Regions from separate parts of the Massilia violaceinigra genome, predicted to be linked through region 4. Evidence: predicted binding sites of a transcription regulator. Region 4 holds the regulator's gene; each other region holds the start of a gene.
The links. Region 4 encodes sigma-54, which starts transcription at its own class of promoters, with help from an activator protein. Its sites were predicted from a motif close to TGGCANGNAANCTGCTTT; they were not measured.
Positions count from the first base shown of each region.

Region 1: a site for sigma-54 is predicted at 2,098-2,115, ahead of CR152_RS34065 (PEP-CTERM sorting domain-containing protein). Genes of this name have one in related genera too.
Region 2: a site for sigma-54 is predicted at 1,672-1,689, ahead of glnA (type I glutamate--ammonia ligase). Genes of this name have one in related genera too.
Region 3: a site for sigma-54 is predicted at 1,562-1,579, ahead of CR152_RS04075 (TldD/PmbA family protein). Genes of this name have one in related genera too.

Region 1 covers NZ_CP024608.1:2,251,502-2,255,146, forward strand. Annotated here, with positions in the region: gene CR152_RS10180 (hypothetical protein) at 182-403, shown strand; gene CR152_RS10185 (hypothetical protein) at 400-888, shown strand; partial or broken gene CR152_RS34060 (IS6 family transposase) at 932-1,039, opposite strand; gene CR152_RS34065 (PEP-CTERM sorting domain-containing protein) at 1,100-1,864, opposite strand; gene CR152_RS10200 (Rha family transcriptional regulator) at 2,500-3,012, shown strand; gene CR152_RS33610 (hypothetical protein) at 3,032-3,193, shown strand; gene CR152_RS10205 (hypothetical protein) at 3,190-3,516, shown strand; gene CR152_RS33810 (hypothetical protein) at 3,513-3,645, shown strand, end outside.
Region 2 covers NZ_CP024608.1:1,934,481-1,938,125, reverse strand. Annotated here, with positions in the region: gene CR152_RS08725 (DUF4124 domain-containing protein) at 1-1, opposite strand, end outside; gene glnA (type I glutamate--ammonia ligase) at 196-1,611, opposite strand; gene CR152_RS08715 (rhodanese-like domain-containing protein) at 1,922-2,380, shown strand; gene CR152_RS08710 (TAXI family TRAP transporter solute-binding subunit) at 2,445-3,645, opposite strand, start outside.
Region 3 covers NZ_CP024608.1:888,476-892,120, forward strand. Annotated here, with positions in the region: gene CR152_RS04065 (S1C family serine protease) at 1-417, opposite strand, end outside; gene CR152_RS04070 (class I SAM-dependent methyltransferase) at 548-1,345, opposite strand; gene CR152_RS04075 (TldD/PmbA family protein) at 1,724-3,361, shown strand; gene CR152_RS04080 (TldD/PmbA family protein) at 3,377-3,645, shown strand, end outside.
Region 4 covers NZ_CP024608.1:1,052,392-1,056,036, reverse strand. Annotated here, with positions in the region: gene CR152_RS04860 (hypothetical protein) at 1-1,060, shown strand, start outside; gene CR152_RS04855 (RNA polymerase factor sigma-54) at 1,083-2,558, opposite strand; gene lptB (LPS export ABC transporter ATP-binding protein) at 2,561-3,316, opposite strand; gene lptA (lipopolysaccharide transport periplasmic protein LptA) at 3,316-3,645, opposite strand, start outside.

The DNA of each region.
Region 1 (3,645 bases), 1.2 Mb from region 4:
AGAGCGAGGGGGCGGCCTGGGCGAGCCGTAGCGGAACTGACCATCCGTGAATACGTCACTTTCGATACAAGTTTTTGCTGATTTTGCTCGGGGGGCCAGGAACACCTAACCCTCATACCTATCAACTGCGGAGGGGTTCCAACCAACCCCTCTAAATGACAACTATGGCCAAGAGAAAAGCATGACGAAAAACGACCGCCCGGTTCCCGCAAAGATTGAGCAGCGCCTGATGGAGTTACTGAAAATGAAGGAGTTCGATATGCAAGAAGTGACCTGGTGCCGCGCGACTTACTGGGCTCGCCGCGGCGACTGGCACGCCATCCTGGTGGCCTGCCACGACACGGCGCTGGCGCGGATCGCAACCGAAGCCGCGGCTGCCTGCGCGACCGAGGTGCGCCCATGAGCAAGCGCCCGATACTCACTCTGCGCTGGCCTGTCAAGACAGCGCCCGTACCGGACATCGTCTTCGTCGACGTGACCGAAGACAGCTCGCCGCCAGCGCTCAAACCTGTACGCGTTGCCACGCTGCCGCCAGTGGTGCGCAACACTGTGGAGCAAGAGCACTACCAAAACGTGGTGCGCATGCTTGATGGATGGGCCGACTGGATCAGAACAGGCGAGCCGATTGCCGAAGGCGCGCCAAGGCAATGCCTGGGCGCCCCGGATGCACGCATTCACAGCTTTGAGGACATGGAGATCGAGGTCAACAAGCGCCTGGTCCGCGAAGTGCATACGGCCGTCTGGGAGCTGCAGGTAATCGAGCGCGAGGCAGTTATGACCCATTACGGTCTCAAGACACGCGGCGTCTGGCGTGCAGACTTTGCCAAGGTGTTCGATCAGGCAGTCGACAGTTTGTTCAAGATCCTCAAGGACCGCGTGGCCTGTTGATGCTTCAGCAGCAGATCTTTTAGGGTAGCGAGGCGGCCCATTCTGCGCGATGATCTTGCTCGACGATGTTGTTGAGGTATTTGATTTGGCGCACCACGATCGGCACGCCGCGACCGGCGGTTATCGCATGTATCGCCGACATGATTGCGCCGCCGACGTTCGCTGAGCGACAGAACCTCCGGGGGGGCTGTGCCAGCGCAGTGCCGGTTTGCTATCTGGCGCCCTTGCGACGGGTGCAGAAGCCCACTAAGCCCAGGCCGGCCAACAGCATGGCGTAGCTTTCCGGCTCAGGCACTGCCGACACTACCCGTGCCACGGCGTCGGTGCTGAAGCGTATGCTTCCCATGACTTCTTGCTGGTTGGAATGCAAATAGCCGGACATCTTGTACGTTTGCGTGCCAGAGGTGAATTTGCTGTATGACTCCGTGAAATCCATCATTTCGGCGTTGTCCGACCCGTACCTGCTGCTTATGTCTCCTTGCATTCTGACATTCATGACCGCCGAGTCGCCCGGACCCAGAGGAGAGACCTCTCCGGAAATCTCTGCGACGGCGGAAAACATGATTCCTGTATTCGGACTTAAAATGAATGTACTGGAATGGGTCGTACTTGCGGACATCGATCCGTTCAAGAGCATGGCGCCATCAACGTGCGCCAGCGAACGCCAACTGCTTGCATCGGACCGGGTGCTTGCGAAGCCACCACGACTGCTGATTGAGGTTGTGCCCAAGGTGTGGATGGAATCGGCGGCGATGACCTCGTTTTCGAGGGTGTGCAAACTGAAGCTCCTATCCATGAACTCGGTAAAGACAATACTTGGAGTAATGTTGTCGTTCAAGTCGAGATCGATCAGCTGATACCGGTACTGGGAAATTCCGGCGGACATGTCGATCGATTGCGCATGGGCGGAGCTGCTTGCAATGGCGGCGGCGGCAGCCAGGACGCAATACGCTAGTCTAGAAGAAAATTTGGGCATTAGGTGCTTTCATGGTAAGCGGAGCCGGTTATCGACTACCTTGTATTATTGTAAACATATTGTATATGAATGGCTATTTCAAAAACCAAGCACAACACTGAGTTAATTTACAATGCTGGCCGGATCTTGCCGCAATGCACTGAGGTACAAGAAAATATGTACGCATGCGCTCCGATGCCGTTTTTGAATCTCTGCAAATAAATTTCCACAATTCATTGACACTACGGCCCGGCATAGTAGAATAGCTGCCATCGGGACTTCTTGCGCCCGGAAATAAAGCCCGCACCGAAAGGTGGCGGGCTTTTTGCATTGGTCTGCGCGTTCCGGTTGACCTCATGCAAATATCGTCTACAATCGCACCTTCAACTGATTCATAGATTAACTAGACGCGGCAAGGTTCCCTGGTGGGAGCCTCCCGCGCACTCGGAAGAAGCGCAAAAGCCCCTGCCTCAGCAATGACGCAGGGGCTTTTGCATTGCGCGCCAGCTTTTCAATATCAACCAACTTTCTACGCCTCGCCCCTAACCGGTCGAGGCATTTTTCGTTCTACGCGCAGATAGGGTTGCAACCCGAAGAGCAGCTCGTCACTGCTTCTGCGCACCCATTTCAACGACGACCACTGACGAAGGAAATGTATGCAAAGCACCCTGAACCTTGCTGGGCTGGTAGCTGTGAGCACCGATGGCGAACTCCGTGCCTCGTCGCTCGTTCTTGCGCGCGGCATCGGGCAGCCACACGCGACAGTAATCAAACTGGCCCGAAAGCACGTGTCCGATTTGGAACAATTGGGCAGGGTCGGATTTGAAATCCAACCCTTTGACACGGAAGGAGGCATACAGCGCCGCGAGATCGCAATGCTCAATGAATCTCAATCCACGCTGCTGATCGCGCTGATGCGCAACAGTAAGAAGGTGGTCGAGTTCAAGATCGCCTTGGTGAAAGAGTTCTACCGCATGCGCGATGCTTTGTCGCGCGGCGAGCGCAACCTGTGGCAGCAGATGCAGGCATTGATCGCCAAAGAGGTGGCATCCGAAGTGCGCGCGTCGTTCGGCTCGCACCTGATGCTGGACCGAAAGCGCGAACTTCCAAGTTTGCGTGATGAGCGCCATTTGCTCGAGACCGCGATTCAACCCTCGCTGCTCAACTGACCTGTCCGGACGGCTCGCCATGACCGACACCACCAAGCCTGACAAGCGCAAGGTGCGCGCTTACATGGACCGGCGCACGCACGCCGAGCACGACGATCCACCACCAAGCCCCGACGACATTCGCCGAGAGCTGGGCTGGGGCCTCATCCCCCACAACGACGAAACGGAAGACCAGCCATGAGAATCTCAGGTGACCCGCAGCACCCGGACTACAACGCCGCCATGCTGCCCGCCGACGTGTACCTGAACGGCGAGCAGCTAGTCGGCTGCATCTTTGCGGACGAGGACGCAGGCGAGGCAATCTGTTACGCCCCTGACAAACGAGGGGGCCCATACCTGGTTGGCGACGAGATCGCTATCGATGTGAAGCGTGGGCATATCCGCATCGAGAAGATGACGGAGCCGGGCCCCGATGGCTTCGATGCCTGGATGCGCGCCCGCACGCAGGCGGCGCACGCCGCATACATGGCACGGCACAGCGCCGGCGGTAAGGCTTACCAATGACCAGCGCGCTTGTCCGGCTGGTAACCGCCGGCATCCTCGTGGCGCTGAGCTACATCGGTGCCGCAATGTATCCGACGCTCGGATGGGCGCTTGGGTGGCCCGCAGGGCTGGCGTATTGCTGGATCGTTC
Region 2 (3,645 bases), 880 kb from region 4:
TCCTCGTTATCATAAGCATCAGCGTTGTTTCACGGAATTCCGTGGAGTAATTAGATTCAACCGAATATACAACATCCAATGAAAAACGCGAGGAAAGCCTTGGCCTTCCTCGCGTTTTTGTACCGGAGAGATACGTTTTGATGTCTCCCCGGCCATAGATGCTGCAAGTTGGCAATGATTGCCAACCAAAAACAATTACAGCGAGTAGTACATGTCGAACTCGGCCGGGTGCGTGGTCATGCGCATGCGCTGCACGTCCTGCATTTTCAGTTCGATGTAGGCATCGATCATGCTGTTGCTGAAAACACCACCGCGCGTCAGGAACTCGCGGTCCTTGTTCAGGTTGTCGAGCGCTTCTTCGAGCGAGGCGCACACGGTCGGGATCAGCGCGTCTTCTTCCGGCGGCAGGTGGTACAGGTCTTTCGACGCTGCTTCGCCCGGGTGGATCTTGTTGGCGATACCGTCCAGGCCAGCCATCAGCAGCGCGGCGAAGCACAGGTACACGTTGGCCAGCGGATCCGGGAAGCGGGTCTCGATGCGGCGGCCTTTCGGGTTCGCCACGTGCGGGATGCGGATCGATGCCGAACGGTTCTTGGCCGAGTAAGCCAGCTTGACCGGCGCTTCGTAGCCTGGCACGAGACGCTTGTACGAGTTGGTGCCCGGGTTGGTGATCGCGTTCAGTGCCTTGGCGTGCTTGATGATGCCGCCGATGTAGAACAGCGCATCTTCCGACAGGCCGGCATAGCCGTCGCCGGCGAACAGGTTTTTGCCGTCTTTCCAGATCGACTGGTGCACGTGCATGCCCGAGCCGTTGTCGCCAACGATCGGTTTCGGCATGAAGGTGGCGGTCTTGCCATAGCTGTGGGCCACGTTCCAGACCACGTATTTCAGGTTCTGGGTCCAGTCGGCGCGCTCGACCAGGGTCGAGAACCTGGTGCCGATTTCATTCTGGCCGGCGCCGGCCACTTCGTGGTGGTGCACTTCGACCGGGATGCCCAGTTCTTCGAGGATCAGGCACATTTCCGAGCGCATGTCCTGGAACGAATCGACTGGTGGCACCGGGAAGTAGCCGCCCTTGACGGTTGGACGGTGGCCGCTGTTGCCGCCTTCGGTCTTGGCATCGGTCGCCCACGACGATTCATCCGAATCGATCTTGACGAAGCAGCCCGACATGTCGATCTTCCAGCGCACGCTGTCGAAGATGAAGAATTCCGGCTCAGGGCCGAAGTAGGCGGTGTCGCCGATGCCGGTCGACTTGAGGTAGGCTTCGGCGCGCTTGGCGATCGAACGCGGGTCGCGGTCGTAGCCCTTGCCATCGGCTGGCTCGATGACGTCGCACTGCATGAACAGCGTGACTTCTTCCATGAACGGATCGATGTTGGCCGTGTTCGGGTCTGGCATGAGCAGCATGTCGGACGCTTCGATGCCCTTCCAGCCGGCGATCGACGAGCCGTCGAAAGCGTGGCCCGATTCAAATTTGTCGAGATCGAAGTGCGATACCGGAACCGTTACGTGCTGCTCTTTGCCACGCGTGTCGGCGAAGCGAAAGTCCACAAAGCGAACGTGCTTCTCTTTAACCATTTCCAAGACTTCTGCGGCCGTCATTGCCATGCGTATCTCTCCTAATATAAATGGGGGGTTGCCACCTCGGCGGCAAAACTCACAGGGATCATAGCAGAAAGCGTGCCAGCCAGACCATGCGGACCGAATGGCACAGCAGCGTTGAAAATGCTGCCAAATATCACTAAACTCCGGAGTCCCTGCTGCGGCGCGGCGCCGGGCGCCTGACCGGGTTCGCACCACCGTGGTGCGAATCTCGCCGACTGCACCAAGTTGATGCATCATGCACCGAAAAGGTAAATATGCCGCGCCGTGGTGCGCCGCTCATATAATAATCGCAAACTTGACCGAGGAATACGCCATGAGTAACGCTGACACCCTGCTTGCCGCCGCCCGCACCCGCGCGCCTGGCCAACCGTATGCGGGAGCGGTGACGCCGCAGGAAGCGTGGGAACTGCTGCAAAGCGAGGCGCGCGTGCGCCTGGTCGACGTGCGCACCGATGCCGAGCGCGCGTGGGTGGGCAAGGTTGCCATTCCGGCGCAGCAGCACTGCGCGGTGCAGTGGAGTACCTGGCCCGATGGCGCGCCCAATCCCGATTTCGTGCAGCAGTTGGAAGCGGTGGCGCAGAAAGACGAAGTGCTGCTGTTCTTGTGCCGCTCGGGCGTCAGGTCGCGTCACGCCGCGCGCGTGGCGACGGAAAATGGTTATGCGCAGTCGTTCGATATCCTGGAAGGCTTCGAGGGCGACAAGGATGCCGATGGTCACCGCAAGACGGTCGGTGGATGGTGCAAGGCGGGCTTGCCGTGGATGGGAGCCTGAAGCCCGTATAGGTTCATAGCCTATACACGCTAACGCCGTTCCTCCTTCGACGGAAACGACGGGGCTACGCCAAGGCGTTTTTCACCCGCTGCCGCACAAAATTGATATGGCTGCGCAGGCCATACAAGCCATCGGCAAACGCCAGCGGAATCGAAATCTGGTTCACCATTTCCTCGATTTCATCCAGGCGTTTCAACAGCCCGGCGCACACTTGCGCGCGCTGCGGTCCCTGCGCCGCCTCCAGTTCCTGCTCCACCGTGCGCAGCTGCCCGTACCAGCGGTACACGCGCGAGCGAATCCGCCACACGTACAAGGGCGGCACCACCTTCGACAGCGGCAGCACGAGCGCCGCCAGCGCCACCACCACGACCCACATCCGGTCGAAGAAATTGGCCAGCCAGAAGCTCATGTAGCGCTGCAGCAGCGGTGCGCCATCCTTGTAGAACTTGGCCGCTTCGCGCGCCACGGGAATTTCGGTATAGCGCGCCGACGGGAACTGTCCCTGCTGCTGGAACCAGCCAGTCCCGCCATGAATTTCGCTCGCTGCCTGCACGTACAGGTCGATCAGCGCCGGATGTAAATCCTCGCGCGCCACCAGGGTCGCGGTGGGGGCGATCAGGTGATAGTCCTGGGCCGGCAAGTCGCGCCCGACGTCGACAATCCCGCGCGGCAGCACCACGTGCGAGACGAACGGCAAACGCCGCGAATACGCCTCGGCCTGCGTGAAATCGAACAGTTTGAAGCCCGGCGTTTGCAGCAGCATCTGCACCAGCGGCGCATCCGGCCCGGAGCTGAACACGAGGCCATCGATGCGCCCTTCGAGCAGCTCCACCGTGCCCGGCGTGTTTTCCAGCGCGCCGATGGTCAGGTCGCCCGGCTCGATGCCGTTCAGCGCCAGCACCTGGCGAAACAGCTTGGGTACGCCGCTACCTTCCGGTCCGAGGTTGATTTTCAAGCCCTTGAGCTGCGAGATCTGGGTAACCTTGGCGTCCTCGCGCAGGAACAGCCAGACCGGTTCGGTGAACAGGCTGCCGATCGAAACCAGTCCCTTGCGCTGGGCTTCAGCCTGCTCGGTCGACCCGCTCTGCACAAAAGCGATATCGACCTTGCCTTCGTTGAGGTGCTGCAGGTTGTCCTGCGAACCGAGGGAGCGCTGCAAGGTGACCTGGATGCCATGCTTACCCAGCCTGGCCGCGTATTTTTTGCCGAATTCCTCATAGGCGCTGTTTTCCTGGCCGGTGCCGAGCGTGACGCTGCGCGGCGGC
Region 3 (3,645 bases), 160 kb from region 4:
GGCGCGCGACACCGGCGCGTGGGTGTCGAAGAACGATTCGTCATCGAGCTTGAGGATGGCCAGGTCGATTCCGCGCGCAACCGCCACCACCGTGGCCGATACCTTGCCGCCGGCCTGGCTGGCCTGCACCTGGACCTGGCTGGCATAGCCGACCACGTGGGCGTTGGTAAGAATGCGCTTGCCTTCGATGACCACGCCGGAGCCGGTCACCTCTTGCGGCGAGGCCTTGGTCCATGGCTTGTACGGGTCGGGACGGCGCAGCGTGGCAAACACCTTGACGACCGAGTTTTCGAGATTGGCGGGAATGGCGGCCACCGGCGCGGCCGGCGACGCGCTGCTGGTGGCGTCTTGTGCGGCATGGGCCAGCAGGCTTGCCGCGGCAAGGATGGCGGCAACGGCGATACGCGATATGTTCATTGGGTAATTTCTTGTTGGAGGAAGGAGCGACGAGCGTTAATCATACACGCGCATGGCGCGCCGCTCCAGCGTCCCGCCTGTGCGGAACAGGCAGACAAAAAACGGCCCCTTGCGGAGCCGTCATCACCTGTTAAGGCTTTACGAACTTGAGCGTCATGCGGTCGCTCTCGCCGATCGCCAGGTATTTCTCGCGATCGACATCCTTATTGGCCAGCACCGGCGGCAGGGCCCACACGCCCTTGTTGTGGTCAGCCTTGTCCTTGGGGTTGGCGTTCACTTCCGATTTGCCGGCGAGCTTGAAGCCGACGCTTTCGGCCATCTTGATCACGTACGCTTCCTGCACGTAGCCGGTATCGGCTTTCGGCTCCTTGCCGGCCGGGGCACGGTGTTCCACCACGCCGAACACGCCGCCCGATTTCAGGCTGTCGTGGACCTTCTTGAACACTTCCTTGACCTTGTCGTCGCCATTGCCCATCCAGTTGTGGAGGTTGCGGAAGGTGACCACCAGATCGGCGCTGCCCGGCTTGGCGAAGTCGTACGTGGTCGGCACTTCGAACACGCCGCGCTGGACCTTGTCGAACATGGCCGGCTTCGATTCAAGCTTCTTGGTCAGGTTGGCCGCGTACTTGCGCGCGCCTTCCTTGGCCGACGTCGGCGACTCGCCGGCGACGATCAGCTTGCCCTTGTCGCGCAGGTAGGGAGCCAGGATTTCGGTGTACCAGCCGCCGCCCGGCGACAGCTCGACCACGGTCATGGTCGGCTTGATGCCGAAAAAGGTCAGCGTTTCGTATGGATGACGGGCGGCGTCGCGCGCGACGTTGGCGGGTGTGCGCTCGGTATTGGCGATGGCTGCCTTGAGTGCGTCATCGGCGTGGGCTGCGCCGGCCATGCCAGCGGCCATCATCGTGGCCAGGATCAGTTGTTTCATGTGTTTTCGTCTCCGGTATTGGTATGTACTACGGGGAAAAGCTGCGGCAGGCAATGTGATATCGCCGACAAGCGCGATGATCGAGTATGCACGCTTGAAGGTCAAGCCGAATCTCATATGTACATACTGTCCGCCACAGCGTGCGGACACTGCTTCGGACAGTGCGGACACCGTCCGCCGGACACTCCCGGATTCCCGAATCAAGGACTTAGCCAGTGGCACAATCTTTGCGTATTCTTTTGGCCATTTTGCTGGTATGGTTCTTTCTGATTTTTTCATTCAGACCGCTGTTCGGCATGGTTCAGGTGAGCTGCAAAACAAAGCGCGTTCGCGCAGTTCGGCGGGCCGCTACCTTCGTGGTGAGTGTTAGGAGATACTATGGAACGACGTGCTTTTCTCAATATCAGCGGCCTCGCATTGGGCACGATGCTGGTGCCGGTCTTCGGCAATGCCATCGCCGCTGAAGAATTACTCAATCCCCTCGCGGCAAAGTTCAAGAAGACCCTGGCCGACGTGGCCCTTAACGCCGCCACCGGCGCCGGCGCCAGCTATTGCGACGTGCGCATCGGCCGCTACCTGAACCAGTTCATCACCACGCGCGACCTGAATGTCGAAAGCGTGACCAATACCGAATCGGCCGGCGTGGGCGTGCGTGTGCTGTGCAACGGCGCCTACGGCTTTGCCGCCACCTCCGACATGTCGCCCGATGCGGTGGCCGGCGCCGCGCGCCAGGCGGTCGCCATCGCCAAGGCCAACGCCAAGCTGCAATCCGAACCGGTGCGCCTGGCGCCCGTGAAGGGCGTGGGCGAAGTGGCGTGGGCCACCCCGATCAAGAAGGACTGGCGCACGGTCCCCATCAAGGAAAAAGCCGAGCTGCTGATCGCCGCCAACAAGGCTGGCATGGATGGCGGCGCGAGCTTCATGCAGTCGCTGATGTTCCAGGTGAACCAGCAAAAGTATTTCGCCTCGACCGATGGCTCCTACATCGACCAGGACGTGCACCGCATGTGGATGCCGGTGTTCGCCACCGCCGTCGACAAGGCCACCAACAAATTCCGCTCGCGCCAGGGCTTGTCCACGCCGGTCGGCATGGGCTACGAATACCTCGACGCGCGCTTTGATGACAAGATCAAGGCCGCCGGCGGCGTGTGCACCCTGTACAAGAATTCGTACGACCTGATCGAAGATGCGCGTGCCTGCGGGCGCCAGGCCAAGGAAAAGCTGACCGCCAAGTCGGTCGCGCCGGGCAAATACGACCTGGTGCTCTCGCCAGAGCACCTGTACCTGACCATCCACGAATCGGTGGGCCACCCGACCGAACTCGATCGCGTGCTGGGCTACGAGGCCAATTACGCCGGTACCAGCTTCGCCACCCTCGACAAGTGGGAAACGAAGAAATTCAAGTACGGCTCCGAGCGCGTGAACATCGTGGCCGACAAGGTCGAACCAGGCTCGCTGGGCGCGGTCGGCTACGACGACGAAGGCGTGCCGGGCAAGCGCTGGGACATCATCAAGGACGGCATTTTGGTGAACTACCAGGCCACCCGCGACCAGGCCCACATCATCGGCGAGAAGGAGTCGCACGGCTGCTCGTATGCCGACAGCTGGAGCAGCGTGCAGTTCCAGCGCATGCCCAACATTTCGCTGCAGCCGGGTAAAGCCAAGCTCACGCCCGACCAGATGGTCAAGGATGTCAAGAAGGGCATCTACATCGTCGGCGCGGGCTCGTTCTCGATCGACCAGCAGCGCTACAACTTCCAGTTCGGCGGCCAGTTGTTCTATGAAATCAACAACGGCAAGATCGGTGCGCCGCTCGAAGACGTGGCCTACCAGTCGAATACCCAGGAATTCTGGAACGCCTGCGGCGCCATCTGCGACGAGAGCGACTGGCGCATGGGCGGCTCCTTCTTCGACGGCAAAGGCCAGCCAAGCCAGGTCAGCACGGTGTCGCACGGGTCGAGCACGGCGCGCTTTAACGGCATCAACGTCATCAACACCGCACGCAAGATCGGCTAAGCCAGGGAACCGCATATGAAAGTTCTGACTCAAGAAGAAAGCAAGCGTATCGTCAACCGCGTCATGTCGCTGACCAAGGCGGATGAATGCACCGTCCGCGTGACGGGCGGGCGCACCGGTAACATCCGCTATGCGCGCAACAACGTCTCGACCGCGGGGCTGGTGGACGACGCCTCGCTGGTGGTGCAGGTCGCGTACGGCAAACGCCAGGGTACCGCCAGCATCAACGAATTCGACGACAAGTCGCTCGAAAAAGTCGTGCGCCGTGCCGAGGACCTGGCGCG
Region 4 (3,645 bases):
CGACTACTCGCTGTTCGACGAAGCCGGCTTTCGCGTCCAGGAACTGAAGAACCGGTCGGTGCTGAACCGGGCGCTGAGCGTAGCCAAGGTCGACGTGCCGGCGTTCGACCCGGTCTTCGACGAACATGAGCTGTCGGTCGCGTCAGCGGCGCGCAAGCTGTCCGAATCGACCGAGGCCGGCGCCACCGTGCTGGCGGTCGACGGCAATCCGCTGGCGCGCATTCCGGCCGGCGGCACCAGCATCGGCGCCGGCGACGCGGCCAAGTTCGAGCGCATGATGCGCTACCGTTTCGGCGGCCATCCGCTGGTGCTGGCGCGCCTGGCCAGCGAAAAGCGCGTGCCGGCCGGCTTCGTGATGCACCACAAGCAGGTCGGCCACAGCCAGACGCGCACTTACACGGTCAGCGCGCTCAGGCAAAGCGCCCCCGCCAGCTACGACCTCAAGCCGTACAAGCCGCGCGCGGCAGCGGCTGACGAACTCGATCAGCTGCTCGACAAGGCGCAGGCGAATGCGGCGCCGCCGACGGCGGCAGCCAGGCAAGCCTTCGAGACCGAGATCGCGCAAGCGTTCGCCGACAAGCGTGCCTTCGACGCCATGCTCGGCATGTCCGAATTGGCGTTTGTCAGCGGCGAACAGATGAAAATGCCGACCTCGGAGCAGAAGGTGCTGCTCAACGCCGATCCGCAAGTGCGCGCGTTCGCGGCGGCGATACGGCCCAAGGGGAAGGCGGAGATGGAGGCGGCGCTCGCCAAGCTGCAGGAACTGCGCAAGCTCACCACACACAAGCAGCACATGCTGGCGCTGTTTGAAGCAAATTGGCGCGCCAAGCTGGGCGACGTACGCGCCGCGCTACCGCTGTACGCCAGCGTGTTGCGCGCCAATCCGGCGCTGGCCGGGGCCTACAAGGATATGGGTGATGCGCTGTTCCTGAGCTACGACATGGCGCGCGCCTGGCGCAGCTGGGACGCTGGCCGGCGCATGGCGCCGGGGCTGGAACAGTTCAAGGCGGTGAACCAGTACGAGCAGGTGCTGCTGCGCGAGCACCCGGAATTTTTCTAGGCGCCGCGCAGTTCCGGGCAGGCTAGAGACACTTGCGCAGGGCGACCGGCGGAATCTTGAGCGCTTCGCGGTACTTGGCGACCGTGCGGCGCGCGATCACCATGCCCTGCTCGCCCAGCATGTCGGCGATCTTGCTGTCCGACAGAGGACTCTTGGGATCTTCGGCGCTGGTCAGCTGCACGATCAGCGCGCGGATCGCCGTCGATGACGCTTCGCCGCCCGCTTCGGTAGCCACGTGGCTGCCGAAAAAATATTTGAGCTCGAACATGCCGTGCGGCGTCATCATGTACTTTTGCGTGGTCACGCGCGAAATCGTACTCTCGTGCAGGCCGAGCGTGTCGGCGATTTCACGCAGCACCAGCGGGCGCATCGCCACCGCGCCGTGCGAGAAGAAATTGCGCTGGCGTTCGACGATGGCTTCGGCCACCCGCAAGATGGTATCGAAGCGCTGGCGCATGTTCTTGATCAGCCACTTCGCTTCCTGCAGCTGCGCGCCCATCTGCCCTTCGCCCTTGCCCTGCTTGAGCAGCGCGGCGTACATGCTGTTCACGCGCAGGCGCGGCATGACATCGTTATTGAGCATCACCGACCAGCCGTTTTTCGCCTTGCGCACGATCACGTCCGGCACCACGTAGTCCGACACGTCCGACGCGAACTCCGCGCCCGGGTGCGGATTGCACTGGCGGATCACGGTCTGCGCCTCGCGCAAGTCTTCATCGTCGCAGTCGAGCGCCTTTTTCAGCTTGTTGAATTCACGCTGCGCGAACCAGGTCAGGTGGTTTTCGACAATCGTCAGCGCCATGCGGCGCGTCACCAGCGCCACGCCCGGCATACGCCGGATCTGCAGCGCCAGGCATTCGGACGCATTGCGCGCGCCCACGCCAATCGGATCGAAACTTTGCAGCAGCGCCAGCGCGGTGCGCAATTCTTCAATTTCGATCTCCAGCTCGGGCGGCATGCGCTCTTGGATTTCTTCCAGCGATTCGGTCAGGTAGCCGTTGTCGTCGATGGCGTCGACGATCAGTTCGACCAGCGCGCGGTCGCGCGCCTCCAGCACGGTCACGCGCATCTGCTCCATCAGGTGCTCGCGCAAGGTGGTGGCCGAGGCTTCGAGCTGCGGGCGCGAATCCTCGTCGTCGGATGTCTTGGCGCGACCGAGGTCGCCCCATTCGCCATCGTTGTCGCTGCTACTGGCCGGGCTGTCCGCGTCGCCGCCTTCGAAGCCTTCCCCTTCGGCCGGCGCCGGCGCATCCTGCGCTCCCGGCTCGGGCGCCGCTTCGGTCGGTGTCGAGGTGCTGCTGATGGCGCCATCGCCCAGCAGGCGCACCGAATGATCGAGCGGGTCGTCGAGCCGTTCGAGCAGCGGGTTGTCGCTTAACAGCTGCTCCAGTTCCTGATGCAGTTCCAGGGTCGACAACTGCAGCAGCCGGATCGACTGCTGCAGCTGGGGCGTGAGGGCGAGGTGCTGGGAGGTGCGTAGTTGAAGGGACTGTTTCATGCCTACATCCGGAAGTGTTCGCCCAGGTAGACCCGGCGCACGGATTCATCGGCGATGATGTCGTCGGGTCGACCGGAGGCGAGCACCGCACCCTGGTTGATGATGTAGGCGCGGTCGCAAATACCAAGCGTTTCGCGCACGTTATGGTCGGTGATCAAAACCCCGATGCCGCGCTGCTTGAGGAAGCGCACGATGCGCTGGATCTCGATGACGGCAATCGGATCGACCCCGGCGAACGGTTCGTCGAGCAGCACGAAGCGCGGGTTGGTCGCCAGCGCGCGCGCGATCTCGACCCGGCGCCGCTCGCCGCCCGACAGCGACATGGCCTGGTTCTCGCGCAGTTTTTCAATCTGCAGGTCGGCCAGCAGCGTGTCCAGGCGTTCGTTGATCTGGGCCTTGGTCAGCGACTTGCCATCGACCTTTTGCAGTTCCAGCACGGCGCGGATGTTTTCTTCCACCGTCAGCTTGCGGAACACCGACGCTTCCTGCGGCAGGTACGACAGGCCGAGCGCGGCGCGGCGGTGGATCGGCAGGCTCGAAATATCGACCCCGCTGATATCGATCGTACCCGCATCCGACGGCACCAGGCCGACGATCATGTAGAACGAGGTGGTCTTGCCAGCGCCGTTGGGGCCGAGCAGGCCGACCACTTCGCCGCAGTCGACCTGCAGCGACACGTCGCGCACGACCAGGCGCTTGCCATAGCTTTTCTGCAGCCCGCGCACGATCAGCGTGCTGCCGCAATTCTTCGGTTCCATCATTGGGTTCCCGCCGGTGGCGTGGTGGCCGGCGCTGGCGCCGGTGCCGGCGTGGCCGGTGCCGCGCGCGGCTTGCGCGGTGCGATGACCATCGTGCCCTGGCCCTGGCCCGGCTTGTTGGTGCCGCTGGCGTCATTGCGCGCCAGGAAAACTTCCTTGCGGCTGTCGTAGGAAATGAATTCGCTCTCGATTTCGTTGGTTGGCTTCTGGCCTTCCAGCTGGCGGATCTTGGCGTGCGAGAAGAGCTTCATCATGTCGTTGCGTTCATCGTATTCGATGCGCTGGGCCTGGCCTTCGACCCACAAGTCGGGACCACCGTCGCGTTTCTG